2 regions of the Halotolerantifilum yawarlongkerapense genome follow, and region 2 is predicted to be linked to the other one. Evidence: riboswitches for the same ligand, from Rfam matches in the RefSeq annotation. Region 2 holds a riboswitch; the other holds the start of a gene.
What was found. Region 2 has a riboswitch for FMN ahead of ACULM0_RS06945 (ECF transporter S component). Riboswitches for the same ligand answer to the same signal wherever they lie in the genome.

Region 1: another riboswitch for FMN. It lies ahead of ribD (bifunctional diaminohydroxyphosphoribosylaminopyrimidine deaminase/5-amino-6-(5-phosphoribosylamino)uracil reductase RibD); the one in region 2 lies ahead of ACULM0_RS06945 (ECF transporter S component).

Annotation. Positions count from the first base shown of each region.
Region 1 is NZ_CP199719.1:17,639-33,459, forward strand. It holds gene ACULM0_RS00080 (putative bifunctional diguanylate cyclase/phosphodiesterase) at 1-523, shown strand, start outside; gene ACULM0_RS00085 (PadR family transcriptional regulator) at 644-1,000, shown strand; gene ACULM0_RS00090 (HAAS signaling domain-containing protein) at 993-1,955, shown strand; gene ACULM0_RS00095 (hypothetical protein) at 2,068-3,438, opposite strand; gene ACULM0_RS00100 (permease) at 3,625-4,146, opposite strand; gene ACULM0_RS00105 (permease) at 4,148-4,627, opposite strand; FMN riboswitch at 4,765-4,886, shown strand; gene ribD (bifunctional diaminohydroxyphosphoribosylaminopyrimidine deaminase/5-amino-6-(5-phosphoribosylamino)uracil reductase RibD) at 4,997-6,118, shown strand; gene ACULM0_RS00115 (riboflavin synthase) at 6,100-6,735, shown strand; gene ACULM0_RS00120 (bifunctional 3,4-dihydroxy-2-butanone-4-phosphate synthase/GTP cyclohydrolase II) at 6,772-7,992, shown strand; gene ribH (6,7-dimethyl-8-ribityllumazine synthase) at 7,979-8,446, shown strand; gene typA (translational GTPase TypA) at 8,602-10,419, shown strand; gene ACULM0_RS00135 (sigma-54 interaction domain-containing protein) at 10,525-12,375, shown strand; gene lysA (diaminopimelate decarboxylase) at 12,435-13,757, shown strand; gene ACULM0_RS00145 (S66 peptidase family protein) at 13,735-14,676, shown strand; gene ACULM0_RS00150 (C40 family peptidase) at 14,630-15,427, shown strand; gene ACULM0_RS00155 (dipeptide epimerase) at 15,440-15,821, shown strand, end outside.
Region 2 is NZ_CP199719.1:1,410,973-1,426,793, forward strand. It holds gene ACULM0_RS06885 (FeoA family protein) at 1-46, opposite strand, end outside; gene ACULM0_RS06890 (BaiN/RdsA family NAD(P)/FAD-dependent oxidoreductase) at 153-1,340, opposite strand; gene proC (pyrroline-5-carboxylate reductase) at 1,397-2,191, opposite strand; gene ACULM0_RS06900 (hypothetical protein) at 2,188-3,009, opposite strand; gene ACULM0_RS06905 (BREX system ATP-binding domain-containing protein) at 3,155-4,270, shown strand; gene ACULM0_RS06910 (ABC transporter ATP-binding protein) at 4,323-5,027, opposite strand; gene ACULM0_RS06915 (ABC transporter ATP-binding protein) at 5,028-5,789, opposite strand; gene ACULM0_RS06920 (branched-chain amino acid ABC transporter permease) at 5,792-6,850, opposite strand; gene ACULM0_RS06925 (branched-chain amino acid ABC transporter permease) at 6,854-7,747, opposite strand; gene ACULM0_RS06930 (ABC transporter substrate-binding protein) at 7,805-8,950, opposite strand; gene ACULM0_RS06935 (ATP-binding protein) at 9,096-11,648, opposite strand; gene ACULM0_RS06940 (hypothetical protein) at 11,746-12,051, shown strand; gene ACULM0_RS06945 (ECF transporter S component) at 12,109-12,705, opposite strand; FMN riboswitch at 12,803-12,917, opposite strand; gene tpx (thiol peroxidase) at 12,964-13,476, opposite strand; gene ACULM0_RS06955 (metal ABC transporter solute-binding protein, Zn/Mn family) at 13,657-14,778, shown strand; gene ACULM0_RS06960 (metal ABC transporter ATP-binding protein) at 14,790-15,548, shown strand; gene ACULM0_RS06965 (metal ABC transporter permease) at 15,545-15,821, shown strand, end outside.

The sequences.
Region 1 (15,821 bases), 1.4 Mb from region 2:
AGCCTGTCGCTTCATCAGCGCTCGTCGAAAAAAACACCCAAAGGAACGCGTTTCGGTGAATGTCTCCGTTGTGCAGATCATGGGGATGGATTTCACCGACGAGGTCTTGGAGATCCTCTCGGAGACGGGTCTGGATGCAGATGCTCTGGTCATCGAAATCACCGAAAGCGTGATCATGGACAAGAACCCCACGACCCTCACGAAACTCCACCGCCTGCGTCGCGCGGGTGTCAGGATCTCTCTGGATGACTTTGGAACGGGCTTCTCTTCCATCCACAACCTGATCGAGTTACCGCTCGACGAACTGAAGATCGACCGTAGTGTCGTACTGAAGATGATCGAGGATGAGGACGTTGCCTATCTCATCAAGAGCGTGGTGGGTTTCGCCACCAGAAGATCTTTTCTCGTGGTCATCGAGGGCATCGAGAACCAGATGATGCGCGAGCGGGCCATAGGCTCGGGTGCAGGTGCCGGCCAGGGTTATCATTTCGCCCGACCGAAACGGTATGATGAGGAATCCTAAGGGAGAACCCCCTCTTGTGAGGGGGTTTCTTTAGCATAAGAAATAATGTGCACCGCACATTGCTTATACTTGACATTAGTGTGCTATGCACAGTATAATATATTCAAAGGAAGTGATGTGATGGCCAGATCTTCAAAAGCGATTGAGAATCTAACACAGGAGCTCCGCAGAGGAGTCGTTGTGATCGGTGTTCTGGCTCAACTGCGCGAGCCGAGATACGGATACGCCCTGGTGCAGCGGCTCACCGATCGGGGGATGCCCATCGAGCAGAATACCCTGTATCCTCTATTGAGACGTTTGGAAAAACAGGGACTGCTCGAGGCCTCCTGGTCTGTCGATGAACCACGCCCCAGGAAGTACTATCGGTTGACGGAAGTGGGAGCAGAAACCCTGACAGCGCTCGAGGAAGAATGGCGCAATCTCAACAGTGTGGTCGCCAGCTTGCTCAGATCGGAAGGAGGAGAAAAGGATGACTGATTTGATCGAACGCTATTTGTATGCAGTTGGCAAGGGACTCTCGAAAGGCCAGCGGGAAGAGGTGCTGCCGGAACTACGCGCGGCGATCCTAGACACGCTTGAAGAAGGCGGAGACTACACAGAGCAAGATGTTTTGGAGGTCTTGCGCACCTTCGGTCCACCACGGGAAGTGGCGGCTGGATACCGACCGGAAGGACGCTACGTGATTGGACCCGCCCTTTACGGAACCTATCGCATGGTTCTCGGAATTGTGCTTCTCGCCGTGGCCCTGGGCCTCACCATCGCGACACTGGTGGGCACCTTAGCAGGAGAGGCAAGTCTCCTCACCTTTGTCCCGAGACTGATGGGCAACCTGTTATCGGCCTCCTTCGGGGCGGTGGGCAGTGTGACCGTAATTTTCTGGCTTATCGAACGGTACGTCCCCGAGGTGACCGAGGATTGGCGTGAGGAAGAAACTTTTGATCCGAAGAAACTGGACAGTGTTCCACCCTCACCGGACCGCGTCTCGACGGCAGAGCTTGTTGCCGAGAACGTCTTTCTCTTCATCGCATGGACCGTCCTGACCTTTTATCCTGACTGGATCGCTGTGATTTCGGTGCAGCACCCAGTGGTCTCGCGGATTCCCTTGTTTCACACCGAGGCATTGCGCCCCTACGTGACGGTCTTTACCTTTCTCTGGTTCTTCCAGTTCCTACTGAACCTATACCTACTCAAGAAGGGTCGCAGAACGGTGACCACACGGATGCTCGAGATAATCTTCTCCCTCGGTGGACTGGCGATCTTCTTGGTGGCAGCAGGGGATCCATCGCTGATCAACCGCGAAGCACTGTCCGTACTACCTGACAGTCTGATGAGCCTGGCGGGCACCGGTGGACGTCTCCTCGTGTTGTTCATCGTGGTCCTCACGCTTATCGAAGTGGGGAAGCATGTGTACCAAATAATCAAAGCGAGATAAAGAAAGCCCCCTGAGGGTGCCTTGAACAGGCACCTCGGGGGGCTCTCTTAGCACATAAAAAAGGAGCACCGACGTATGGTCGGTGCTCCTTTGATGATTCGGTCTTCAGTGATTACTGAACAGCGATCTCGCCTGTTACTTCACCTTCGTTCTCGAAAGCATCGAGAAGATCTTGAGAAGCAAAGTAGAGGTTGCCGTCGATTACAGCGTCACGGAGCTGGAAGTTTTCAGCTACAACGTACACATCACCAGCAACGGTACCGCCCTGGATGCGAGTGTTCACGCTTTCTACCGTGAGGGTAGGAGCCGTGAGCGTGAAACGAGCTGTAACGTTGCGGTCTGCATCTTGCGTGTAAAGAGCAAGCTTACGAGCCGGCTCGCCTTCGTCCGTAGGACCAGCAGCGAGCACGAGGTCTTTATCAGAAGACATATCGTCTTCGAAGATCACGATCCAGCCGCCAGCTGCGCTGAGCGCTTCGATCATTGACTCTTCGTCCGTTACGATTGACTGAGTAGCACCAGATACAACATCAGCTTCAACGCCGATTTGACCTGTTACTTCACCTTCGTTCTCGAAAGCATCGAGAAGCTCTTGAGAAGCAAAGTAGAGGTGGCCGTCGATCACTGCATCGCGGAGCTGGAAGTTTTCGGCTTTCACGTACACATCACCAGCGAAAGTACCGCCCTGGATGCGAGTGTTCACGCTTTCTACCGTGAGGGTAGGAGCCGTGAGCGTGAAACGAGCTGTTACGTTGCGGTCTGCATCTTGCGTGTAAAGAGCAAGCTTACGAGCCGGCTCGCCTTCGTCCGTAGGACCAGCAGCGAGCACGAGGTCTTTATCAGAAGACATATCTTCTTCGAAGATCACGATCCAGCCGCCGTTACGACCAAGAGCGTTGATCAAAGAAGCTTCGTCCGTTACGAAAGACTGCGTAGGAGCAGAGACTGCATCAGCAGCTACTGCGATTTCGCCCGTCACTTCACCTTCGTTCTCGAAAGCATCGAGAAGATCTTGAGAAGTGAAGTAAAGGTTGCCATCGATCACAGCGTCGCGAAGTTGGAAACCTTCTGCGCTTACGGTGACATCACCAGCGAAAGTACCGCCCTGGATGCGAGAGTTCACACTTTCTACCGTGAGGGTAGGAGCCGTGAGCGTGAAACGGTCGATCACGTTGCGATCAGCATCTTGCGTGTAAAGAGCAAGTTTGCGAGCCGCTTCGCCTTCGTCCGTAGGACCAGCAGCGAGCACGAGATTCTGCTCAGTGGTCATGTCGTCTTCAAAGATCACAATCCAGCCGCCGTTGGGACCTACTGCTTCGATCAGTGAAGCTTCGTCGGTAACGATGGACTCGGTAGGACCTGATACAACATCTGCCGGCTCATCGGCGGGTGCTTCAGGTGCGGGTTCTTCTGTAGCCGGAGAACAACCTGCGAATGCAAGTGCGACTACCAGAAGTGTTAATAAAATAACTTTTGACTTCATAAATGAACCTCCTCATATTGTGGGGGCTTTTCCCCTCTCTTAGATTCCTTCCTATTGTATCGAATTTAACGGTGGTTTTCAAGTAATTTTAAATCGTTATCAATATCTCGGAATCATCTTACAATTGTCACACGCCAAAAAGAGCCCGAGATACAGGCTCTTCTCTAGAATGATTTATTCCTACCATCAAACCTGTTCCGGTAGCCTGTACCGACGGCGATCGAAATAGGTCCCGAGGCCTGCGGAACTCAGGACAACAAGAGGGAGGGAGACACCCAGTCGAACAAGGGTGAACCGAGGACCTAAGATCGTGGCCTCCATGATACTCATGGGGATCATCACGAGGGAAGCAGAGGTCACATAGGTGAAGATCGCGCTGTAATCCGCTCCCTTGTGATAGAGGGCGTTGGCGACGGGGAAGGCCACGAAAGTACCACCGACGGTGGTGGCTGCCAGCAGAATGGCCCAGATGTACTTCTTGAAACCGGAGACCTGACCGAAGTTCTTCTCGATCAGCTCCCGGCTCGCCCACACATCGAACAGACCGATGAGGATGAAGGCCGGCGGTAGGATGCGTAGCATATCCCAGGCGAAGAGCCAAAAATTGTCGGCGACCCGCAGACCCAGATCGAATCCGCTGAGGAAAGAGAAACCGAGAAAAGCCAGGAAAAGTACAAAGGCAAGATAGTTCTTTTTTGCTGTCGTCATATCAGATCAACTCCCCGTAGAACAATCCCATGGCGATGGCTATCACCAGGGAGATGGAAAATCCGACTACATTCCTTACGATGGTCGCACGGACACCGAAGTACTGTTTCTCCACCGGATAAGTGGCCACACCGACCATCATGAGCGTGGTTACAAAGGCAGCCACCACCATATAGCTAACCCCCTGTTCGACCAGCACGCCCGATAGAGGGTAGGCGATAAAGCCTGGCATCATAGTGATCGAACCGAAGGCGGCCCCGATGAAAAGGCCTGCCGCCGAGGCATTTTCTCCGATGAATCGCACGATGAGTGCATTGGGAATAAGCAGAACCACGGACAAGATCATCAGGATCTTCAAGTACCCGGGCAGAATTTTTGCCAGCTTCTTACCGGCGACTTTCACAGCTTTTTTCGTCCGCGTGCGGTCGAGCAAAAAGGACACGACCAGGCCCACGGTGGCCACAGCATATAGCGTCAACATGATGGACGCCTCCTGGAAAAAGTAGACCCCCCCTAGGGGGATAACCACAGTGTACCAGGGACGCTTCTTGAAGTCAAGGGATGAAAATGATTCTTGACAAGGACCCGATCAGACTGATAAAGTTTAGATAAATTGAATCATTCCTTCGGGGCAGGGTGAAATTCCCTACCGGTGGTGAAAGTCCACGAGCCGCTTATCAAGCGGTTGAACCGGTGTAATTCCGGTACCGACAGTATAGTCTGGATGAGAGAAGGAGCAACAGATCACGAGGACAGTGCCGCCAGGCCTTTGTTTTCGAAGCGATCGCATGACCCCCGGAGTTTTTTGCTCCGGGTTTTTTTGTGTTTAATCTTGAGGAGCGTGTTAGCGATGATGGAGAAATGGATGCGTCGTGCAATGGTACTGGCAGAGGGAGGAGCAGGAGCGGTCAACCCCAATCCCCTGGTGGGTGCGGTGATCGTGAAAGACGACCGGTTGATCGCCGAGGGGTATCACACGCGGTTCGGTGCACCGCATGCCGAGCGCGAGGCACTCGTAGCAGTCAAAGAACCCCTAGAAGGGGCCACGATGTACGTGACACTCGAACCCTGCTCCCACCATGGAAAAACACCACCCTGTACCGAAGCGATTATCAGCTCAGGCATTAAAAGGGTGGTCGTGGGCATCGAAGATCCCAACCCCCTCGTTTCCGGAAGAGGCATCGAGCAGCTTAGGAAGGCCGGTATCGAGGTCTACGTGGGTGTGCTCCAGCAGGAACTGGCCCATCAAAATCGCATGTTTCTGACGGGTATGCGGCAAAAAAGACCCCGCGTTCTCTTGAAAGCGGCCATGAGTCTTGATGGCAAGATTGCGACGAGAACCGGTCGGTCCCAGTGGATCACGGGGCCGGAGGCAAGGATAGCTGTACACCGGATGCGTCACTACTGGCCGGCGATTCTGGTGGGCATCGGTACTGTGCTGGCCGACGATCCTTCGTTATCAGCCCGGAGCGAGAGCGAAGCTTACAGGCAGCCCTATCGAATCATCGTCGATGCACTGGCCGAGACTCCCCTGGCAGCGCGGGTGCTCGACGCGAACCTCGGCGGCCCGACGATCATCGCCGTGAACAGCACGGCAGATGTGGAGAAGAGGCGGGCCCTTGAGAACATGGGCGTGCGGGTGCTCGAGACAAGGGGCGCGGAAGATCGCATCGACCTATCCGATTTGCTCGCGAAGCTCTACCGCCTGGGGATCGACGGTGTGCTCGTCGAAGGGGGGAGTGCCATTCACGGTGGTTTTCTCGATGCAGGTCTCGTGGACGAAGTGGCCTTCTTCATCGCGCCCAAGTTGATCGGCGGTCAATCTGCGAAATCCGTGATCGGGGGAGAGGGCACAGAGGCGCTCGCGTCGGTGACGCGGCTCGATCACATGGATACAGCCTATCACGGAGAAGATCTACTGATCACAGGATGTGTGGGAGGGGAGGAAGACAGATGTTCACAGGGATTATAGAAGAGATCGGTCGCGTCCGGAGGGTCGAAGCCCGTCCGGAGGGTGCCCGTATCACGATAGAAGCCGAGCATGTGCTCGACCAAACCAAATCGGGCGATAGTATTGCCACCAACGGCATTTGCCTGACAGTGGTAAACCACGATGGTACCCATTTCACAGCGGACGTCATGGCAGAAACGCTCCGGATGACCAATCTGGGTGAGCTCTCGCCCGGAGATCCGGTGAACCTCGAGCGGGCGATGACGTTGAACGGACGTCTTGGCGGCCATCTGGTGGCAGGCCATGTCGATGGTCTGGCACGGATCACGGGCACACGAAACGAGGGGGACTCCCTGTGGATCGACCTGAAGGTCGACGATCGACTGATGCGCTATGTGCTCGACCGCGGATCCGTGGCTCTTGATGGCACCAGCCTGACGGTGGCCCGTCGTCAAGCGGGTGGCCTGTCCGTCTCCCTCATTCCTGTCACCCAAGAGGAGACGATTCTGGCCAAAAAACGGGTGGGGCAGACTGTCAATGTAGAAGTGGACATGATCGGCAAATATGTGGAACAGTTGATGACACCCCAAAAAGAGGGGAAGATCAGCTTGGATTTTTTACGGGAGCACGGTTTTTGATCCTAGGCGTAGGAAATTGAGAAAGGAGAGTGGCATATGTTTGCCAAGATAGAAGAAGCACTGGAGGTCATCGGAGCCGGCGGGATGATCGTGGTGGTGGATGATGAAGACCGGGAGAACGAGGGGGATCTGGTGATGGCAGCCGAACACGCTACGCCGGAAGCCGTTAATTTCATGACGCTTTACGGACGTGGTCTTCTGTGCACCCCCATGGAAGAAGAGCGACTGCAGGATCTGGAGATCGGCCCCATGGTCACGCGCAACACGGATCCCAAGGGGACCGCCTTCACTGTGAGTGTGGACCACGTGGATTGCACCACCGGGATCTCAGCGGCCGAGCGATCTTTGACAATCCGCAGCCTCGCTTGTCCAGAGACAAGGATCGCAGACTTCACCAAGCCCGGCCATATTTTTCCGCTCGCCGCAAAACACGGCGGTGTTCTCCGCCGGGCAGGTCATACAGAGGCAGCGGTGGATCTGGCGCGTATGGCGGGATGCCATCCCTCGGGTCTGATCTGTGAGATCATGAAAGCCGACGGGGAGATGGCCCGCGTGCCGGATCTCGTTTCCTATTGTGAGGACCACGGTCTCTTGATGATCAGCATAGCCGATCTCATTGCCCACCGACTGGAGCATGAGCATACGCTTGAACGAGCGGCTGTGGCATCCATGCCAACAATCCAGGGGGATTTCGAGATGATCGGCTATGAGGACGAACTGTCCGGAGAACACCACGTGGCCCTCGTGAAGGGAGATGTGGCATCCGGAGAGCCTGTACTCGTCCGTGTCCATTCGGAGTGCCTGACCGGTGATGCCTTCGGATCCCTACGTTGCGACTGTGGGGAGCAGCTTCAAGAAGCGCTGGCCCGCATCGAGGAAGAAGGAAGGGGTATCCTCCTTTACATGCGACAGGAGGGCCGGGGAATCGGTTTGATCAATAAGATTCGTGCCTACGCCTTACAAGACCAGGGGATGGACACGGTGGAGGCCAACCTGGCCCTGGGCTTCGATGAGGATCTCAGGGACTACGGCACTGGTGCCAGGATTCTTAAGGACCTCGGTGCCAGTCGGATCATTCTCATGACGAACAACCCTCAGAAAATCGCTGGGTTGTCGGGGTACGGCATCGAAGTGGTCGGTCGGCGGGCCATCGAGATGAATCACAATGAGAAGAATGCTTACTATCTAAAGACGAAGAAAGAACGTATGGGCCACATGCTCGACATGGGAAAGGAGAATGATCATGAAACAGTTTAATGGACATCTGCAGGCAGGCGATGCCAAGTACGCGATTGTCGTGGGACGGTTTAACGATTTCATCGGACAGAAGCTGATGGAGGGCGCCATGGATGCCTTGGTGCGACACGGGGCAAAAGAAGAACAGATTACCATCACCCGCGTGCCCGGAGCCTTTGAGATCCCGCTGGTGGCCAAGAAATTGGCCAACCGTTCGGATGTTGACGCGGTCATATGCCTTGGTGCCGTGATCCGAGGATCCACACCACATTTTGACTACGTATCTTCAGAAGTGACCAAAGGTGTAGCTTCTGTCTCCCTGGACACAGAAAAACCCGTGATCTTCGGGGTGCTCACCACCGATACCATCGAACAGGCCATCGAACGTGCTGGTACGAAGGCCGGTAACAAGGGGTATGACGCTGCGATGACCGCAATGGAAATGGTCGATCTGCTCAAGAAACTCGCTCAATAGCAAGAGAAAATCCTGGTGCTTCCACGTATCGGGATTTTTTTAAACAAGAAAAGCTTTTCCCGAGCGTAAGCACAGGATATGAAGGAATTGTCGCTTGCAAAGGACAGTCGACTTGTATATGATGGGAAGAGTTGAAGAAAAGAGGTAGAAAAAACATGAATAGACCTGAGATTTTGAATGTCGCCGTCATCGCGCACGTTGATGCCGGTAAATCTACACTTGTCGATGCACTGCTCAAACAGAGCGGCGTTTTTCGCGACAATGAGACCGTCATCGATTGCGTGATGGACTCCAACGATCTCGAGCGTGAGCGCGGGATCACCATTTACTCCAAGAACTGTGCGATCGAACACGGCGGCGTCAAAATCAACATCGTCGATACACCGGGACACGCCGATTTCTCATCGGAAGTGGAGCGGATCATCCGAACGGTGGATACGGCCATCCTCTTGGTCGATGCTTCCGAAGGCCCTATGCCCCAAACACGATTCGTCCTGCAAAAGACCCTCGAGCGCGGCCTCCGGCCGATCCTGATGATCAATAAGATTGATAAGCGCGACCAAAGGGCCGAAGAAGTGGTCGACCAGACCTTCGATCTCTTCGTAGAGCTCGGCGCAACCGATGAACAGCTTGATTTTCCCATCGTCTACGGCATCGCCCGCGAGGGTATTGCCAAGGCCGATATGGACCAAGAGAGCGAGAACCTGGATCCACTTTTTGAAATCCTGGCAGAGCGATACGAAGCGTATCCCAACCTCGATGAAGAGCCCAGCCAAATGCAGATTTCTTCCCTCGACTACGATGAATACATCGGTCGATTGGGAATTGGTCGCCTAACGCGCGGCACCCTACGACGTGGCCAGAGTGTCGTGCTCGGAAAACGTGACGGCACTCTCACGCGTGGAAAAATTGCCAAGCTCTTTGTGAACGAAGGCCTCCGACGTGTGGAAAAAGAAATCGCCCATTCGGGGGATATCGTTGTGATCGCTGGGTTTTCTGATGTCTCTATCGGTGAGACCGTCTGTCATCCTGATCATGTCGAACTGCTTCCGACGATCGAAATCGAAGCGCCCACGCTGGCGATGACCTTTCAGGTTAACGATTCACCCTTCGCCGGACGAAGCGGCACCTACGTGACATCGCGTCATATCAAGGCCCGCCTCGAACGTGAACTCGAGGTAAACGTCGGTCTACGTGTGCGAGAACTCTCAGGTCGCGATGGTTTCAAGGTTTCGGGACGTGGCGAGTTGCACCTTTCGGTGCTCCTCGAGAATTTGAGACGCGAGGGTTATGAGGTCGGTGTATCGAAACCGGAAGTACTCTTCCGAGATGGTGAAGAAGGTCTCGAAGAGCCAGTAGAGCGTGTGATCGTGGATGTGCCCGAGGCCTACAGCGGCTCGGTCATCCAGGCGCTGAACCTACGAAAGGGTCAGATGCAACACATGCACGTGGATGAGGGATACGCACGCCTTGAATATCTCGTACCAACACGAGGACTCCTCGGCTATCGTTCTTCCTTTATCAATGAGACGCGTGGTGAGGGGATCATGGTCCGGTCTTTCCACGGTTACGCACCCCACGCTGGCGATGTACCGAAGCGTCAGAATGGCGTGCTCGTTTCCCTGGTACAGGACCAGACAATCGCCTATGCCCTGTTCAACCTGTCCGAGCGGGCGACGCTCTTCGTCGGTCCTGCCGTTGATGTTTACGAGGGCATGATCGTGGGCATGAACAGTCGTACGGATGATATGGAAGTCAATCCGGCGAAGAATAAGAAGTTGACCAATGTGCGTGCTTCTGGAACTGACGATGCCGTCAAGCTCTTGGCGCCCAGATCCTTTACGCTAGAAGAAGCGCTTGAATTTATCGAGGCCGATGAGCTGCTCGAGGTTACACCCGACGCCCTACGGTTGCGCAAGAAAGTCCTCAACACGCAGGACCGCTATCGTTCGCAGAAGAACGCCAGCGCATAATTCGCATAATTAAGGACAAGCAGGACCTCCGCGGAAGACGCGGGGGTCTTTTTTTGGTACAATGGGGAAATAGGAAGAAGCGATCTTGAACGGGAGGCGTTGATCTTGGAGCACGCATCATTCTTGAGTGCCTTTACAGATAGTATCGATGAAGGGCTTATTTACGTAGACGAGACGGAAAAGATTCAACTGTACAACAAGCGGGCCAAAGAGATCTTCGGGATCGTGGAGGACAGTGGCCGGGGACACCCAACGGGAAGGGTGGAAGAGGGAGACCTGATCCTATTGGCCGACCACAGACTCTTCGGTGATGATGGGATGACCGATGCCACGCTTTTCGCGGAGTATGGGCTTCCCATCGATCGATTGTCTCGCGGCGATTCCATCGTGGCCATCTGTCGCCACGGTAGTCGGGAGCCCATCGCCTTTGCCCATAAGGGTGAACGGGAGAACCGTGATCGTCTGGAGATTAGTACCGAGCTGGGGGGAATCCACCTTTCCTGCACATTGGATTTTACGAATAAACAGGCGCGGCTTTGCGTTGGAGAAATTGCCTTCACCATGCCCTACATCCGATCGGTGGGACACATGGTGGTGCTCGGGGGGACGACCCTCACGGTGAAATTCTACCAGGCGAAAGGATACACAGTAAGACGAGAGACCCTGGCGGATCTCATCGATGGCCACCCGTTTGTAGCCAAGGGCAAGAATCAGGAGATCGAGGTGGTCGGACGGCACCCCCTCGAGATCCACGACGACAGCGAGATCATCCGCCGGTTCGTTGCGCTGGCAGGCGGCAGAAAAGGGGAAGAACAGACGATTCGGAACGGTTACTATGAGATCAACGGTCGGCCGGCCCTCTGCACGCTCAAGCGCATTGCAGAGAATGGTGCGCACCGCGGTGCCCTCTTGATCGTAGAGGACCTGACGGAACTCGAGGCGTTGATCGCCGAGAAAAACAGTGCTCTCGATAAGCTGGCCGACCTGGAGCGGCAGCTGAGCGGTTCCGATCTGAACGAAGGCCCCCTGGGCGAACTGGTGGGCGACTCCGAGAGCATCCGTCTCGTCCGCGACCTGGCCCACAGGGCATCGCTCACCACATCGACGGTGATGATCGAGGGGGAGTCTGGAACGGGGAAGACGCTCTTGGCCTCCCTCATCCACCGGACGAGCGGGCGTGCCGCCGCTCCCTTTGTCCAGGTCAACTGCGCTTCAATTCCAGAGAACCTCATCGAATCCGAACTCTTTGGTTATGAAGGTGGCGCTTTCACCGGCGCGACCTCCGGCGGGAAGCGAGGTTTTTTTGAAGAAGCCGACGGTGGCACGCTCTTTCTCGATGAGATTGGTGAGCTACCGCTGGGCCTACAGGCTAAACTCTTGGGCGTCCTGCAGAATCGGTCTTTTTTCCGCGTTGGCGGAACGAAAGCCGTGACGGTGGATGTGAGGATCATCGCCGCCAGTAACAGGGATCTCGCTGCACAGGTGACAAAGGGCTTGTTTCGGGAGGATCTGTACTATCGTATCAGCGTCTTCCCAATCCTGATTCCGCCATTGCGGAGTAGATTCCGCGATGTCGGACAAGTTGCCCGTCATTTGCTCCCGAAGCTGACGAAAAAACTAGGGGTGAGCACAAAGCAATATTCCCAGGAAGCGCTCGAAAAATTAAGCCACCACCACTGGCCTGGAAATATTAGAGAGTTGGAAAACGCCATCGAACGGGCGATCAACCTGACGACGGGTACGGTGATCGATGCCGATGCAATCCAACTCATGACACCCTCCAAAGTCGCACAGTTCAAGCCGCTCAAGGAATTGCTAGAGGAAACGGAGCGGGAGGCGATCGTGCGTGCGCTTAAGCTGAGCGGCGGCGATCGCCAGGAGACCATGCGACGTCTGGGGATTAAAAAAAGCGCCTACTACGATAAGATTGCGCGCTATCAGATCGAGAACGTTTGAAGAGTTGGCATGGTCCTTGCAACTTTCTGGTGTGAACCCATCAGAAAGGATTTGAGACCATGCCGATAGAAAACCACCATTTGATCGTCGACGGGTGCGATACCGTCGCCCTTGCCAAAACCTACGGAACCCCCCTCTACCTTTTGTCCGAAACGGCCATCAGGCAGCAGTGTCATATTTTGAAGGAGGACTTTCTGGGACGCTTTCCAGATACCTCCGCGCATTACGCATCGAAGGCTTTCTTGAGCCGAACGATCTGCCATCTGATCCAAGAGGAGGGTCTGAAACTCGATGTGGTTTCCGGCGGAGAACTCTATATCGCCAGAGCATCGGGTTTTCCCATGGAACATGTGGTTTTCCACGGCAACAACAAGTCCTTGGTGGAACTAGAAGGTGCCATCTCAGCTGGAGTGGGTAAAATCGTTGTCGATAATCTCCATGAGCTGTCCATGATCGAAGGGATCGCAGCGCGGGAGAAGTCACGGGTCAGGATCCTCTTCCGGATTGCACCGGGCCTCTCGGAGATCGCCACCCATGCTTACATCACCACGGGACAGAAGGACACGAAGTTCGGCATTCCCCTGGTGGGTGATGCCTTTGATCGGGCCCTCGCCCAGGTCGAGGCCTCATCGTGGATCGATCTCGTGGGACTCCACTTTCACGTGGGAAGTCAACTGAAAACCCACGCGGCACACTTGGCGGCTATCGAAGCGACCTACGACTTGCTCGATCGGTACGATTTGGAGATTGAAGAGCTCAACGTAGGCGGGGGCTTTGGCATCGTGTACACGGCCGATGACGAGGGAATTCCCCTTTCCTACTTCACCGATGCGATCATGGACAAGATCGAGACCCTCTCGCGAGAGACCGGTCGCAGACGTCCCCACGTGAGCATCGAACCGGGCCGTTGGCTTATCGGAGAAGCTGGGATGACGCTCTATGAAATCGGCGCTGTCAAGGAGATCCCTGGTATACGCACCTATGTTTCCGTCGATGGCGGGATGCCCGATAACATGAGGCCTGCTCTGTACAACGCGCGTTACAGTGCCATCATTGCGAATCGGACCGATGCCATACCCGACCGGACCGTTACCATCGCGGGCAAAACCTGTGAGTCGGGCGATATCTTGATCTGGGATCTGGCAGTACCTGCGGTTTCACCTGGTGATCTGCTCGCCGTTTACGCCACGGGAGCCTACGGTTACTCCATGGCTTCGAACTACAATCAAAACTTGATACCGGCCGTCGTGATGGTCTCTGAAGGAAAGCACGATGTGATCGTACGCCGGCAGACCTTTGAAGATCTCATCCGACGCGATGAGGTCCCCGAACGGTTTCTAAAGAAGGAGAGACATCTGGATGCGCATACCGAAAGCGCTTGAGCCTGGTGCCCGAGTAGCCCTGACCTGTCCCGCGTCGCCGCCGCTAGACGGCAGCATTGAGAAAGCCAAACGCTATCTCGAGGCATTGGGATTACAAGTGGTCGTGGGAGCCAGCTGCCTCTACGGCAGTGGTTACCTCGCCGGCACCCCAGAGCTGAGGGCGGAAGAGTTACAGCATTTTTTCGAGGATCCGACCATCGGGGGGATCCTCGCCGCCAAAGGCGGTTACGGTTCCGTGCAGATTGTCGATGCCCTCGATTATGATACAATTAAACAGCACCCGAAGATCTTTCTCGGGTATTCCGATATCACGACCTTGCATTTGGCACTGGGCCGCTATGCCGATCTCGAGACCTACCATGGCCCCATGCCAACGACGGAGTGGATCCGACGGGACTTCGATGAAGGTAGCCGTCACTCCCTGCTCCAGACAATCCTAGCCCCCCCAGAACCCATAGACATAGTGGTAGCGACTTGTCGCATACCGCGTTCCGGGCGCGCACGGGGGATTCTGACCGGTGGCAATCTGGCTTTACTCGCCGCCTCGATCGGAACCCCCTACGCTCTGGAAACCAGAGGCAGGCTCCTGCTCATCGAGGATGTGGATGAAGCGCCCTACCGGATCGACCGAATGCTGTGGCAGCTCAAGCTCGCCGGTGTCTTCAAGGAAGTCGCTGGTGTGCTCTTCGGTCCTTTCACCCGTTGTGAGGATGGAGGAGAGATTTCGGTGGACGATGTGCTCGATGCCTTTATCGAAGAACTCGACTGTCCCGTTGTGAAAGATTTTCCCGCCGGTCACGAACTTCCGGCGTTGACCCTGCCCATGGGTAGAGTCTTGACATTAGAAGCTGACGAAAGGAAGGTGCGGTTGTTTGAAGACCCGATGTGTGATTCAAGTACCGATCGCGACATTACATAAAGAACCAGATGCCACTTCCGTGGCACTCGACGAAGCCTTGCACGGCATGGTGGTCGACGCCGATGCTATGGAAGGTGGTTACCAACTCTGCGAGATGAGCTACGGTTACGAAGGCCTCATCCGCTCAGATCAGCTGAATGAAGATCCCGAGCTCGTCGCCCGTTACACTGAGCAGACGTCCCGCATCCGTACGCCCTTCGCCGATATCCTCTCGCGACCGGCCTATCAAGGGTACGTGCTCGCAACACTTCCCAAGGGTGCATTGCTCGTGCTCCTCGAAATGGGAGGGGACTTTTTAAAAGTCCTGCTCGCCGATGGACGGGAAGGATACACGAGAAAAGAGAATATCGATTTTCGAACCATACCGACGGAGGAGGAAGGCCTGAGGGCGGCGATCGTCGAAAGCGCGAAAACCTATCTCGGTGTTCAGTACCGGTGGGGTGGGAAGACGCCCGCCGGCATCGATTGTTCTGGACTCACCGCCATGGCCTATATGCTCAACAATCAGATCATCTACAGGGATGCAATCTATCGACCGGAGTACGGTCTCAGAAAGATTACACTCGACGAAGCAAAGCCGGGAGACCTGCTCTTTTGGGAAGGACACATCGGTTTGATCCTGTCGGGACGCACCTTTATTCATTCCACCGGATCCTCCGGTGGTGTGGTCATCAACAACCTGATCGCGGGCGACCCGCTCTGTCGGGAAGACTTGAGAAACACACTAGAGACGGTAGCTACCTATTTTTAGAGGAGGCAGACCATGCACATAACGAAAATGGAGATCGCGACCGTGGCGATTCCGCTGACCGAACCCTTTATCACGTCGCTCAGAAGAGTGGATGCCATCGAATCGATCGTATGCCGTCTGTGGACCGACGAGGGGATCTTCGGCTTCGGCGCCGCATCACCCACGGCTGTGATCACTGGTGACACGATAGGGAGCATAACCGATGGGCTCAAGTTGATCGCCGCCAAGCTCATGGGTATCGACATCCTCGATGCTGATGGGTGGCAACAGGCGATCCGTTCTGCGCTCGTGCACAACACCAGCGCAAAGGCCGCTGCGAATATCGCCTGCCACGATCTCTACAGCAAGGCACTGGGCATCCCTCTCTTTCAACTTTTGGGCGGTGCCAAGCGCT
Region 2 (15,821 bases):
CCTTCAAGACCACGCGGGTCCCCTTTTTAGCACCAGATAATGACATAACTGTCAACCCCTTAATCGAAAGTATTTATCATTTGCTATCTTTATTGTAATGCGAATGAGAGGCGTTGTCAATGGCATGCGGTAAAACCTTAACAACCCTTCTGTCATTCGCTTTTGTTGGCCTTGATGATGGCCTGGGCAGCCAGTTGTGCCGACGCGAAGGCAAAATGCAAGTTGTATCCGCCCGTCCTGCCGTCGATATCGAGTATTTCTCCCAGTAGATAGAGTCCTGGTACTTTTTTCGACTCCATGGTCTTCGGGTTCACTTCCTCAAGAGAAACACCACCGCGCGTGACCATGGCCCGCTCATCCTTAATCCGATGAATCCGAAGGGGATGTGCCGTCAGGTGCTCCACCAATTGTGCGCGCTCTTTCTTGGTTAGATCGCCCAGCCGTTTCGCCGATAGGCTCCCGAGGAGGGCGGTGAGCAGACGTCCGGGGAGCTTTTCCTGGGCACCAAACCATGCTCCGACGGTCGTCGCACCCTTTGAAGCCGCGGCTTCGATAAGCTGCCCCTCTAGGTCGGCTCTCCAGAAATCCAAGCGGATCGTTTCACCTGCGGAAAGATCGCCGGCTTGATCTAAGACCAGCGGGCCGGATAAGCCGTCATGCGTGAAAAGCAGATCGCCTTCCGAACGTCGTCCGCGGGCATCTACCAGGGCGGCCGGTACGGCGATACCCGATAGCTTGTGAATCCAGGCGTCCTTCACTTCGACCGGGGCGAGCGAAGGTCTGGGCGCCCTAATACCATGGCCCATCCCCGCGGCCAGCTCATACCCGTCGCCGCTCGACCCCAGCTGTGGATAGGTGAAGCCACCCGTTGCCAAGAGCACACGACGGGCACTGTAGCGCTCTTTGTCGGTCTTCACGGTGAAGTAGCCGTTGTAAACGGAAAGACCGGTGACCGCAGTGGTGGTCCGGATTTGAATCCCCCGATCGATCGCCCGCTTCTTCAGGGCTCCGACGATATCCGAGGCCTTCAAGGACTCGGGGAACACCTTGCCATCTTCACGAACCAGACTGGGGACCCCCAACTCGTCAAAATGCGCGCGCAATTTCTCTGTGGTCAGCGCCCGTAAGGCAAACTTGGCGAAGCGTCCGTCGTGGAAAGCCTTCAGAAGTTCCTGCGGGCTCCCCGCGTGGCAGAAGTTGCACTGTCCACCGCCACTGGCCAGTACCTTGAGACCCGGTCGGTCCATTTTCTCCAGAAGGAGTACCTTTTCTCCGGCCAGCTGTGCAGCCGCGTATAGTCCGGCGGCACCGCCGCCAATGATGATCGTATCGTAAGTCATTCCATTTCTTCCTCTCATGGTTAAAGCCCTTTCCCATTTGGAAAAGGGCCCCGGGATCATCCCAGTAATTTTGCTTTCTTCGTCGTTTCTTCAACGGCCGTGATCAGAGCGCTTCTGAGCCCCTTGGCCTCGAGGGTCTTGATACCCTCTATCGTTGTACCACCCGGCGAGGAGACCATATCCTTGAGTTCGCCGGGATGCTTGTCTGTTTCGAGTACCAGCTTAGCCGCCCCGAGTACCGCTTGGGCGGCGAAGACGTAGGCATCTTCGCGTTTGAGGCCCATAAGAACGCCACCATCGGCCAGCGCCTCTATGAACATGAAAGCGAAGGCGGGTGACGACCCGCTGATCGCACTGATCGCGTCGATATCCTTTTCCTCCACGACCACGGCTCTTCCGCAGGCGTTGAACAGGTCGAGCACCGTCTGTAGCTCACGCTTGCTCACCTGATCGTTGGGGCTGATGGCCGTCATGCCGGCACCCACGAGGGCTGGGGTATTGGGCATGGCCCGAATGATCTTCATCTCGCGTCCGAAGGCCCGGGACATCTTGTTGATGGTGATGCCTGCAGCGATGGAGACAATCACCGTATCCTCCGCCACATCATCGCGAATCTCTTTGATAATCTTTTCCACGAGATGGGGCTTCACCCCCAACATAAGGATATTGGCCTTCTTGGCCACTTCCTTGTTCTCTAGGGCGATCTGAATCCCCAGCTGGTTGTTGGCCTCCTTCAGCTTATCGAAACTTTTCGTGCTAGCGATCACTTCTTCCGGTTTAAAGAGTCCGCTTTTAAGCGTTCCCTCGATAATAGCCGAAGCCATGTTCCCAAATCCTATCACACCGATCATGCTTCATTCCTCCTCATCTTATCATCTAACGCCTCCAAAAGCTCCCCTGGTTGATTTCCATGGTCGGGGTAAGAGACAAACAAATTGGTCATCTTGAAATGGTCGTAAGCATCCTTCTTGAGCTGGATTGCTTCGAAGTACTCTTTCATTTTGTCGAAAATCACACTGGTTCGACTGGCCTCACAGAAGGGATACACACTGATGAAAGCGTGATTGGAGTATCGAATAATGACATCTGTCTCCCAGTAGAACTCCTTAAGCGATACAAAGAGTTCCTGGATCAAGGTGTGGTAATGGTCATCGTCCACGATTTTCACATCATCATCAGGATGAATCATGACCACTCCGAGGCTGAGGGGATATCCCCCCTTCTCCGCTTTTTTCAATTCTCCCTTTAGGTATTGATCAAAGGGCATGACGACCTTGCCGATACGCATCTCCTCATCTTGAAAGGCGCTGAGCAGGTGACGCTTGACCCGGCGGTTCAGTTCGCGATCATCGATATCATGCAATATGTAATCCGTAGCACCGAGTTTGATCGCCTTGACAAAGGAAGATCTCGATGTCGTAGAGGTGAAGAGAACCACCGGCAGTCCCGGGCGCATGCGTCGCGCCAATTTCAACGCCTCGAACTCCTCTGCATTCTCGGCCACTTCCTCCATGATCACCAGATCCAGCGGTGTATCCTCTGAAGAAAGGAGCACCTGGAGAGCCGTCAGGGTCTGGGGCTCGATGAACTTGACGTTCTCATCGGAAAAGACCTTTTTGATCCGATTCTTAATGTACGTTCTCCGCTCGAAAATTGCTATGGTCTTCATCCACCACACCCCTCTATCTTCTATACTCTTCATTATACCCCATACACAGTGCCTTGGACAGCTGCGATTATGTCTGGGTACCACAGGAGCCCTTCCATTTGCTATAATAAGGTTATCGCACAATCACGCTGGGAGGGAAGAAACGATGGGACCGTCGATGTTCAAACAACTTAGAAGTGGTCAACTACCGCGGGCCATCGACCGATACCCACTCATCGGTAGGGATCGGCTGATCGCAGCCCTCGATGACGACCTCGAGTCCGCACGATTCGGAGCGGGTGGCTTCAAGCTGATTATCGGCGACTACGGTTTGGGCAAGAGCCTCTTGGCCGAGCATGTCAAGCAGCGGGGCCTGACCAGGAACTTCGTGGTCGCCCACCTCCAGCTGGACGAAGGGTTCCGCTTGCATCGCTTTGAAGATGTCTACTACCACCTCATGCACAACCTGTGGATGCAGGGACCACGCGGGGTGCGAAAGATCAGTTTGGACCGTTTGATCGACGACTGGATCCTGTCGATCCGACAAGAAACGGACAAGCGCGAAGCGCACGCGCAGATCAACCGGTTGATCGCAGACCTCCACGATGAACATCCTACCTTCGCAAGAGCCTTTCTCTTTTTGATCAAGGCCAAGATCACCGGTGATACGTCCATGGTCCGCGCCACCAGCAGTTGGCTGTCGGGGGATCTAACCGTTCCCCACGAAGTGAAAAAGCGGTTCGAGGTCAAGGGTGGTGTGGACAAGCATAATGCCTTCGATTTTCTGAGGGCCTTTCACCATCTCCTTTTGGCCATGGGCTACAATGGCTTCCTCCTCATCCTCGATGAACTCGATCTCATTGCAAGAAAACGTAGCGACCTGAGGGAGAAATCTCTGGAGAATCTCCGCACCCTGATCGATTACGCCTCCGGTGGCCACCTCGCTCATCATTACAGTCTGCTCTTGGGAACGCCGGCCTTGGCCCATACCCTCGGTGAATCAAGGGCCCTGTCTCAACGTCTGGTTCCCGACGGCCCTGCTAACGTGAAGAGTCCTACGGTCCTCCTAGAGGGCTTCAACCTTGAAGAGGCGGGGAACTTGACCCGGCTTCTTCTCGAGGGCTACGCTCTCCCACAGGACGGATGGAAAACCTATCGGAACCAGGCGCTGGTGATTCTGCAGAACAAAGGACACGCCATCCAACCGGTGAACCCACGGCAGTTCGTCACCACCCTGGTGGGACTGTTCGATCAACTGACCCTTCAAAATCCAGATTATTGATCACCACAAAGAAAAGGCCTCCGATCGACACTTTGCCGATCGGAGGTCCTTCTCATGTACCCAGGTAAGCCTTTTTCACTTCTTCGTTGACCAACAGCTCTCTTCCCGGACCCTCGAGCACAAGCCCGCCGGTCTCGAGCACATAAGCATAATCGGAAATCTCCAAAGCTACCTTGGCGTTCTGCTCGATCAGCAGGATGGTGACACCTTCCTTGCTGATGCGCTTGATAATCTCAAAGATATCCTTGACGATCAGCGGGGCCAAGCCCAAGGAGGGTTCATCCATCATCATGAGCTTTGGCTTTGTCATCAAGGCCCTGGCCACGGCCAGCATCTGTTGCTCCCCGCCGGACATCGTGCCCGCCTGTTGCCCGCTACGCTCTCGTAGGATCGGGAACAGATCATAGACCCACTCGATATCCTCCTTGACCTTCTCGTTATCCTTACGGGTGTAGGCGCCCAGGACCAAGTTCTCGTAGACGGTGAGATTGGCAAAGACACGACGGCCTTCCGGCACCAAGACGATGCCTTTCTTGACGATATCCACCGTGGTGAGCGCTGTAATGTCCTCGCCATTGTACAGGATCCTACCGTCCGTGGGCTTTTCCAAGCTCATGATCGAACGGAGGGTAGTCGATTTCCCGGCGCCATTGGCCCCGATCAACGAGATGATCTTACCTTGTTCCACCTCGATATCGATACCACGGAGCGCGTGAATCCCTCCATAGTGCACGTTCAGGTTTTCTATCTTCAGCATCTAATCAACCCCCAGATACGCTTCGATAACCTTCGGGTTGTTTTGGATCTCCGCCGGATTGCCTTCGGCGATGGTCTCGCCATGGTCCAGTACGTAGATTTTCTCACAGACCCCCATGATGACCTGCATATGGTGCTCGATCATCAGGATCCCCACGTCGAAGGTGTCACGGATTTCACGGATGAAGGCCATGAGTTCCATGGACTCCTGTGGATTCATTCCCGCGGCCGGTTCATCGAGCAACAGCAGTTTCGGATCGGTTGCCAGCGCCCGAGCGATCTCGAGACGCCGCTGTTTGCCGTAGGGTAGGGAAGAGGAGCGATCGTGTAAAGCATCCTTTAGACCCACCTGTTCGAGCAGCTCGATGGATTTATCGTAGATATGGGCTTCTTCCTTACGGTAGAAAGGACTTTTAAAGACCGACCCGAAGATCGTGGATTTCAGGCGTAGGTGATTGGCAATGATCACATTGTCCAGCACGCTGAGTTCTTTGAAGAGTCGGATGTTCTGGAAAGTCCTCGCCACACCGCGTTTTGTGATCTGATGGGGTTTTGCCCCGGTGATATCGTGGTTTTCAAAGAAGACCGATCCGTGGGTGGGTGCGTAGACACCAGTGATCATGTTGAACGCTGTGGTCTTGCCCGCTCCATTGGGTCCGATGAGACCCACGATCTCACGCTCGTCCACGGTGATGGACAGTTTGTCCACTGCCGTCAGACCACCGAATTGCATGGTCAGCTCATCGGTTCTCAAGATCGCCATGGCTACGCACCCCCTTTCTTATCTCGGAAACGTTTCACAAAGCGGTTCTTCGTGATCATATCCCAGTCCAGTTCATTGGTCCCCATGAGACCCCGTGGGTAGAACAGGATGACCGCCATCAGTAGCAAACTGAACAGCACCATCCGCATGCCTGGGATTCCGGGGATTGTGATGAAGCCGAGGGAGATGTCTGCCTCGATGAAACGGAGCACTTCCATCATCGCCGTGACGACAACCGCTGAGATCACGCTGCCGGTGATGCTACCGATACCGCCGAGTACCACGATGAGCAGAATATTGAAGGTCATCAGGAAACGGAACATCAGCGGGTCGATGGTCCCCATCATGTGGGCCAAGAGCCCTCCGCCTATACCCGCGAGAAAGGTTCCCAGGATAAAGGAGTAAACCTTGTGTTTGAACAGATCGATTCCCATGGCCTCCGCGGCAATTTCATCTTCCCTGATGGCCTTGAAGGCCTTTCCGTAACTACCGTCGATCAGGTATTTCATCAGGATGATCGTTAGGATTGCGAATCCCCAGGCCCAGAAAGTGTTCGTGTGCCGGGTGATTCCCTTCAGGCCGAGCGGTCCGTTGGTCAGCGACTGGAGATTGGTGAGCACCACGCGAATGATCTCACCGAACCCCAGCGTGGCGATGGCCAGGTAGTCATCGCGAAGTTTGAGCACCGGCGCGCCGATCAAGAAACCAAATAGCGCTGCCACGAGTCCCCCCATGAAAAGGGCCACGAGGAAGGGAAGCTGTACGTTCGCCAGGAAAGGCGCGATGGGCTTGAGGTAGAAATTCTGAGCCTTCAGCTCAGGTGACATGCTCAGGAGCACGGAGGTATAGGCCCCGATGGCCATAAATCCGGCGTGTCCGAGCGAGAAAAGACCGGTGAAGCCATTGATCAGGTTCAAACCCAGGGCCAGTACCACGTAAATACCCGAGAGATTGAGGATTCTCAGTTGGTACGAATCGAAGACCAGGTTGGCGACGATCAACAGAACGATCAAAAGGACCAAGGCGATGAGACTGTAACGAGTTTTCTGTGCTGTCGTCATGGTCTACACCTTCTCCTTCACGTTCGAACCGAGCAATCCGTTGGGCTTCACCATCAAGATCCCGATCAGCAGGACAAAGGCGAAAGCATCTCGGTATCCGCTGAGCGCCGGGAAGAAAGCAACGATCATGATCTCCATGAGCCCGAGGAGAAAGCCCCCGAGCAATGCGCCGCGGATGTTCCCAATGCCACCGACGACGGCAGCGATAAAGCATTTGAGACCGGGCATCAGGCCAAGGGTCGGGATCAACTGAGGGTATTTCGATCCCCACATGACACCACCGATGGCGGCCAGACCAGAACCCATACCAAAGGTGATCGAAATGATCTTGTTGACATCAATCCCCATGAGCTTCGCGGCTTCGTAGTCGCGACTGACGGCACGCATGGCCATCCCTGTTTTCGTCTTGTTAACGACGAAGAGAAGAATAGCCAGGGCTATGGCCGTGATCACGGGGATATAGAAGGTGACGCTCATGATCTTGATATCCCCCAGCGAAACCACCTGACTGAACAGGGGCGGTACTGGGAAAGCCTTCGGTCTACCGCCGAAGATAACAACGGCAAGGTTCTGTAGTAAGAAAGAGGCGCCGATGGCCGAGATCATGACCGAGATCCTGGGCTGATTTCTCAGCGGTTTGTATGCTGCCCGCTCGACCAGGATGCCGAAGGCCACCGTGAACAGGATGGCCAAGAGAAAGGCTAGGTACCAAGGAAGCATGAAGCTCGTCATCGCGTAGAAGGCGATATAGGTACCGACCATAAAAATCTCACCGTGGGCGAAGTTGATCAACCGGAGAATACCGTAGACCATTGTGTAGCCGATGGCCAGGAGCGCATACAAACTACCCAGGGAGATGCCGTTACTCAGATGCTGTAAGAATACGAAAAAAGACATAATACCTCCCATGAAAATGCGTAGACCTCTCGTGATAAAGAGGTCTACGTCTTTTTTTTAGTAAGGTTCTACCGTCGTCAGGTACTTGAACGCGCCATCATCCACGTGCTTGATCACAGCGCTCTTCACAGCATCGCCGTTCTCATCCAGTGTGACCATACCGGCCGCACCTTCGAAGTTTTCCGTGGCTGCGATGGCCTTCTGGATTTCCACCGGATCAGCACTACCGGCTCGCTCGATGGCATCCAAGATCAAGATGTAAGCATCGTAGCCAAGCGCCGTAACGGAAGCAGGCTCTTTGTCATAGCGTGATCTGTACTCAGCGAGGAAGATTTCACTCTCTGGCGTGATCGCGACTTCTGATGTGAAGAAAGTTGAGAAGACAGCACCTTCAACAGCTGCGCCACCGATATCGATAAACTCAGGTGCTTCCCATGTATCCGTACCGATGATTGGCGTCTCGATGCCCAGCTCACGCGCCTGTTTGATCAGAAGGGCAGATTCTGTGTAGTTACCCGGTGCAAAGATGACATCGGGATTCGTGTCTTTCACGCTGGTGAGCTGAGCGGTAAAGTCTTGGTCTCCCGTGTTGTAGCTGGACACCGTCAAGATCGCATCCTCATCACCCGTGATCTCTGTGAAGGCCCTTTCAAAGTACTGCACCAGACCCACGGAGTAATCCGATGAGATTTCCTGGATGATCGCAGCTTTCGAGGCGCCCAGTTCGTTGTAAGCGTAGCGCGCCATAACCGTTCCCTGGAAGGAATCGATGAAACAAACGCGAGAGTAATACTCTACACCCAAAGTAACCAATGGATTTGTACAGGATGCACCGACCGCGGGCACTTGCGCCTCATCTACGATGGGACCTGCGGCCATGGAGAATGAAGATCCCCAAGAACCGATAATCGCATTGACCTTCTCTTTTTCCACGAGCATCGTGGCAGCGTTGGCAGCTTCTACTTTATCCGACTTATTGTCCGCTACGACAAGTTCGACTTTTTTCCCGAGTACCTCAGGATACAATTCATTGGCCAGTTCGATTCCCTCGAGTTCCATGGCACCACCGGCAGCATTGGCTCCGGTCATTGGCTCGAAGACTCCGATCTTGATGACGTCGCTATCCGCTGCTGTCTCTTGTCCGCCACAGGCCGTCAACAAGAACATTCCCACGATCATTACGATAACTACATAACGCTTCATACGAAATACCCCTCCTCATTTTGTGTTAAAAAATTTTAACAATCATTCTATTATAATAAACACTTGTCCGCCAACTGTCAATAAGCCCCACGATAAAAAGAATCTTATACAGCATCTTTCTGACATGAAAAAAGCGCCCAAAACCTTAGTTTCTGGGCACTTTGAAAGTAAACCGCGTGCGTTTTCCCGGGAGGCTCTCGACTTCAACATCTCCCCCGATAGCCAACAGTTGTTGTTTCACGGCGAACAGGCCGAGCCCCCTACCGCTCATGACCTCGACTTGGTCCTTCGTGGTCATCTCCTCGAGAAATACCTTCTTCAAGAGGAGATGGTCCTCGATGGTCAGTTCCTCTTCTTCGCTGAGCAGTCTCTTCAAACGGAGTTTCTCCTTCAGGCGCTCGCGATTGATTCCCCGTCCATCATCCTCTATGATGAGGTAAATGCTGTTACCGATCTCCCGCCCCTGGCATCGGATCTTCCCTTTCTCGGGTTTGCCGGTGGCTACCCGCTCCGCCGCCGGTTCGATGCCATGTTCAATGGCATTTCTGAAGACATGATTCAACGATTTGACAAAGGGACTGTATACTTTCTCGTTCAGCAATAGATGTTCACCCTGGTATCGGATGGGTTCGATGGCGAGGCCGTTCTTATCGATGTACTCATTGAAATAGGTGATATGCGGTGCCAGGAGATCTTCAAGCGACGGGTAGGCCAATTCGACGAAATGATTATACAGTTTGTAATGCCGGTCTCGGCGCAGCAGTTCGGCAAATCCCTTGAAATCTTCTGGGTGCACCCGGATCCGCTTCGACCCCTTCAGCTCCGTCCCCATATAAGAGGTCAGGATCGCCAAGTCGCGCTCGAGGTGCTCCAGCGGTTGGTAAAAGCGCATGATCTCGATAAAACTCTGTTTATCCAGCGCTTCATCCTGCTTGATCTCATAGAGTTCGGTCTCGAGCGACCGCAGGAACCGGCTGATGTGAATCAGATGGAACTGTTCGAAGAGACCCACATAGGTATGCAGATCTGTCAGGATATGGATCAGAATCCGCGAGAGTACATCTTTAGAGCTCAAAATACTGTCGAGCTCAACGGCCGCATAATAACGAAAATCCTCCACTAGACTATTGAACGTGGCCCGGTTCTTGATGACCGCGGAGACCATGTTCAGCTGCAAGCGCTCCTGCTCCAGCCGATAGCTTTCCTTCAGAAGTGCCGTCTCATCACGGAATCGGATGAGGAGCCGGTCCGGGTCTTTCAAGAAGGTGTAATTCAGATGGTAGGTCCTCCGCTCGTTAACCCATTCCGTGGGTAAAAGGTCCATGAGCAGTTGCTTCTCCTGCTCTCCGGGCACCTTCAAAATCTTGCCGATCAGGGTGTGCAGATACTCCCTTCTCTCCACATGGTGCCCATATAGAAAACGATCGAGCTCTTTGCCCTTGAGACTCACATCAAAGAGCGGGTCTTCTCTCGCCACCAAGACCTCCAGCACGATCAGGGAGGGATCACAGATCACGATGCTCTCCGAGAGATTAGACAGGGCATCATCGATATGTCGTCCGAATATTGCTTCGTGATTTGCAGCATTGGGCGTAAGGGACATCAGACGGTCCAGGCGATAATGGTAGACCACCAAAAAGAGCTCGAGGAAAAAGATGACCAAGATGGCAAAGAACAGATGGTATCTTGTGTTCATATAGTGCAGATGATATGCTGCATCCGCCACGAAAAACACGGTGAGTAGCAAATGGAACAGCATGCCCAGTATTGCATACCCATTTTTCGTCTTCCGGTAGTGCGTCCAAAAGGCCCTTAGCATGTAGACCGTCATGGACAAAAGCACGAAGGCGTGCACATAGATCCAGTCGTCTAGGAACCGCTGCCGCATGTTCATGACGACCAGCACCGTGACCAGGCCATAGGTCTTAACGGTCCAAAGAACTCGTTCATCGATTTTTCCAGGTTGAATTTTGGTACTCACCAGGAAGGTGAGCGGTAACAGCAAATGGAAGGCTAGGGTATTGATACGTCCGAGGAGCCTCTCGGAAATCATGAAAAAGAGCTCTTGGTCGTAGCCAAAAATTCGCAAGGTCATGACCAGCAGAGCGACCAGTAAATAGGCGTAGAGCGTATAGTCACTTTCCCTGATCGTGCGGTGGTAAAAAATCGCATAGAGCACAAGTATGATAATGAGCATACAAAAGAGTAAAAAACCCATGTAGGAACGTGCCTCTAGATAACGTAGGATCTCCTCATAGGAGCCCCGAATGACACCAGGCGACTTCCAGTGCCGCTGATTTTCGGAAAGAAAATGAACGGTCACTTCGACAGCATCTGCTTCCTTGGGCTCAATACGATAGATCCCGTGCTCATCTGCGGCGAGTTCACGGTCTTCAGTGAAAACCCGTTGAAAAGACCACGTGTAGGGAAAATAAATTGCCGTGTCTTGCCCGGGATCAATCGGAATTTGTTTGGTCAATGTGCCGCGGTTGATGTCAGATCGTCTGAAGAGATCATTGAGATCTACCGTCTCATAGCGCGGGGCCCCTACTGCGGACTGGAGATAGCGACCACTGTAATACCGCCAATCCTGCTGTAGACCGGTGATCTCTGTATGCACGACCAGCTCCACGTACAAAAAGGCGACCAACAGGATCGCCAGTATCGGTATACCGTATTTTTTCATCCGTAACATCATCGATTGTTGCCCCCTCTACCCTTCCATTTTAACAGAGACGGATCTATAATAAAATAAGGAGACGTTTTTTAAAAGTGAATCTGAAGGAGGTCCCAATTTGCTTGACTACCATATGATCATCCAATCGATCGACACAGATGATACCGGCCGCATCATTTTGCGCATGAAACCGGAAATCGCTCAGTTCCTGGGCGAAGAATCCCACCGCACCAGCCTGAAGCAGATGCTGGAGGCTATCCTGAAGGAGGATTTTCTCAAACTGGAAATCGGCGGCCAGAATCTTCGGATCACCGTTGCCGATGGCAAACAGGAACTTGCAATCGAGCGTATTAAGGAAGAGATCTCAAACGCCCTGCAGCTGGCCTCTAGTTTCTCCGAGTCTTCAAAAGGTCCGATCAACTAGAAAATCCCTCGGGGGCACTTCTGCCTCCGGGGGATCTTTGCCGTACTCTTGTGAGGATCATTTCAACAGTGGTGAAATCTTCTTGTAGATGAGGGCCGTGATAATCATGATCACAACACCCTTGAGCAGATTGAAAGGCACCACCCCGTAGATCACGAGGGTCCTTACATCCACGATGGCCGCGTTCGCCTGTTGGCCCATAGCGATGATCGCATCGATGGGCATGAAGTTCTGGTAAAAGGGGATCAGTACGAAATAATTGGCCAGCGCTCCCACGATTGCCATGCTGACGATACCAACCAGCATACCCACGATCGCGCTTTTTCTCGATTTATCGCGATAGTAGATTGCCGATGCCGGGCCCACCAACGCCACGCCGATTACAAAATTAGCCAGTTCCCCAACGCCACCGGTCGACGTTTGGAACAGGTGCAAAAGATTCTTGATCAGTTCCACCATGATCCCTGCCACGGGACCCAGTGCGAATCCCGCGATAAGAGCCGGCAGATCACTTAGATCGATCTTGAGGAAAGCGGGGAAAAAGACAATGGGAAATTCGATGTACATAATCAAAAAGGCAATGACAGATAGGATGGCCACCTTTGTCATCACATTCACCTTCAAAAGTGAACCTCTCTTCTTTTGGTTGTCCATTCGGGAATACCTCCTGTGTTTTTGATAACGTAATCGGAGCATGAAAAAAACCCCGAAGCATCAGACAAGGCTCCAGGGTTTGCGCTCAAAAAAAGCTATGCTTCTTCTTCCATCCAGACTTTAACTGTCGGCTCTGGAATCTCACCAGATCAACCTCTCGGCTCGCGGGCTCTACCGCCGGTGGGGACTTACACCCCGCCCTGAAGAACTATTATTCATTTGCATATAAAAGATAACACAGGAAAAGCTTAGTGTCAACTATTTCACGAGTTCTTTTACCACGGCTAAAGCCGCATCGTAATCCGGTTCTGTACTCACCTCGGGTACGTACTCAACATACTGTACTTTTCTCGATGGGTCGATCACGACGACTCCTCTCGCCAGCATACGGGTCTCCTTCATAAGAAAACCGTACTTTTCACCGAACTCCACATCCCTGTAATCACTGACCACGCGGATGGTGTCCACACCCTCTTCTGAGCAGAATCTTTTTTGCGCAGTAGGTAGATCCACGCTGATCTGTACAATCTGAACACCCTCTCCCAGGGCCTCAGCTTCCTCATTGAATCGTTGTGCCTGCAAAGAGCAAACGCGCGTATCTAGGGAGGGTGCAGCGCTTAATACCACTACTTTTCCTTCCGTCTCTTCATAGAGAGAGAAAACCGAGAAGTCCTGACAAAGTGCATTGAAATCCGGCGCCTTATCCCCTGGCTTGATCGGATCTCCGACCAGTGTCACGGGAATACCTTTGGATGTTACCTTGACTGTCATGTGATATCCTCCTATCCTGTGATAAATATTCTCAATCCGTCTTTTCTATTGATACCTGTCCTGATGTGCTCTAAACAAATTCTTGGTTACTCCATCCCATACGGTGGTATCTGTATAGCGTTAGGAGTCCTTCTGAGCACTTGACAGATTTGTTATAATACATGGTAGGAGGTAACATACATGAACAAAGCAAGCCTAGTTTTATCCATCTTATTGATCGTCGCAATCTCCCTAGCCGGTTGTGCGGAAGCTCCAGTAACAGACCGTCCGGTCATCGGCACGAGCATCATGCCTCTCGCGGCCATGGTGGAAGCCATCGCCGGAGATACGGTGGATGTTGCCGTCGCCGTTCCCACGGGATCGAGTCCGACGAACTACCAACCGTCCCCTCGCGAACTGACGTCTCTATCTGAGGCCTCTCATTACTTCAGTGTCGGCACGCCGTCAGATCTCGCCTCGACGATCGATCGGCTACAGGATCTGAATGACAACCTTACGGTCCACCGTCTAGACGATCTCGTGCAGGAGACGTACCCCGCCCGGTATTTTGAAGAAGGGGAGCACCAACACGACGACGATGCAGAACACGGACACGACGACGATGCAGACCTCGAACATGACGACGATGCAGACCACGGACATGACGACGATGCAGACCACGGACACGACGACGATGCAGACCACGGACATGACGACGATGCAGACCACGGACATGACGACGATGCAGACCACGGACATGACGACGATGCAGACCACGGGCACGACGACGATGCAGATCACGCCGATGAGGAGGAGGCGCACGACCATGAACAGGGGCAGAAGGATCCTCATATCTGGCTCAGTCCACGTCGCGCCATGTTGATGGTCGATGAGATTGCGCGCGTCCTCTCGGAGGTAGCCCCGGAGCATGCAGAGCGGTATGCTGAGAACGCTGCTTCCTTCAGAGAGGAACTCGAGTCCATCGACGAAAGGATCCGCGCACGACTAGAAGAGGTTGAGAACAAAACCTTTATCATGTACCACCCTTCGCTGGGGTATTTCGCCGACGACTATGGTCTCGAGATGCTGGCCATTGAAGCCGGTGGCAAAGAGGCCACAGTGAACCAGCTCAAGGATGTTATCGATTTCGCTCTGGCGAACGACATCCGGGTCATTTTCTATCAAGATGAAATCACGTCCAAACAAGCGGAGACCATCGCCGAGAGTATCGATGGCGAGACTGTAGCCGTGTCCCCCTTGTCCGGCGATTACCTGGCGAATCTCGAGAAGATCGCCAGCACCCTCGAAGAACATCTACGCTAGGAGTCCTTATCATGATCAGTATACGCAACCTCACGGTTTCCTACGGTGAGACCCAGGTTTTGGATCGGGTCAACCTCGAAGTCTCTGACCGCGATTTCGTCGGGATCATCGGACCGAACGGGGCCGGAAAATCCACCCTGCTCAAGGCTATCTTGGGCCTGATCAAACCGGACAGTGGTGAGGTCGTCTTCACCGGACCCGCTACCATCGGCTATGTACCCCAGCTCGTCCACTTTGAGAACCGCTTTCCCATCCGGGTTCGCGACGTGGTATTATCCGGTGCTCTCGATCCACCGATCCGGCCTTTCCATCGCTACGGGAAGATCGAACGATCTATGGCAGAGAAATGGATGAAATCACTCGGGATCGATCAACTCGCCAGGCGGCTGATGCATCAGCTCTCCGGCGGTCAGAAGCAAAAAGTGCTCATAGCCCGAGCCCTGATGAGAAAGCCCGATATCCTTGTGCTCGATGAACCCACCGCCAGCATCGATGCCAGTAGCCGAACGGAAATTTTCGAAATCCTCAAGACGCTCAACGAAGACATGGCGATCCTTCTGGTGAGCCATGATGTGGGTGTGATTTCTTCCTACGTGAAGCGGATCGCTTGCATGAACATCCAGCTGATCGATCACAACGAGCCCGAGCTTGATCATGATACGATCGAAAAGATCTACGGGTGTCCGGTGGATCTGATCAGCCATGGTGATGTTCCTCACCGAGTGCTTCACGTACACGAGCACGCGCACAAAGGGGGGCACAGCTCATGATTGCCGATCTCCTGAGGTACCCTTTCCTTCAGAACGCCCTCATTGGGGCGCTGCTCGCCAGTGTGGTCTGTGGCATCATCGGCACTGTGGTCGTGGAGAAACGACTCGTGATGCTGTCCAGCGGCATCGCCCATACGGCCTTCGGCGGTATTGGTTTCGGATATTTTCTGAGCATCGAACCCATTGTGGGCGCCCTGCTTTTCGCCGTGGTATCCGCTCTGGCCATCACCCGGATCAAACGGTCCTCCATGGCCGGTGCCGATGCCCTCACGG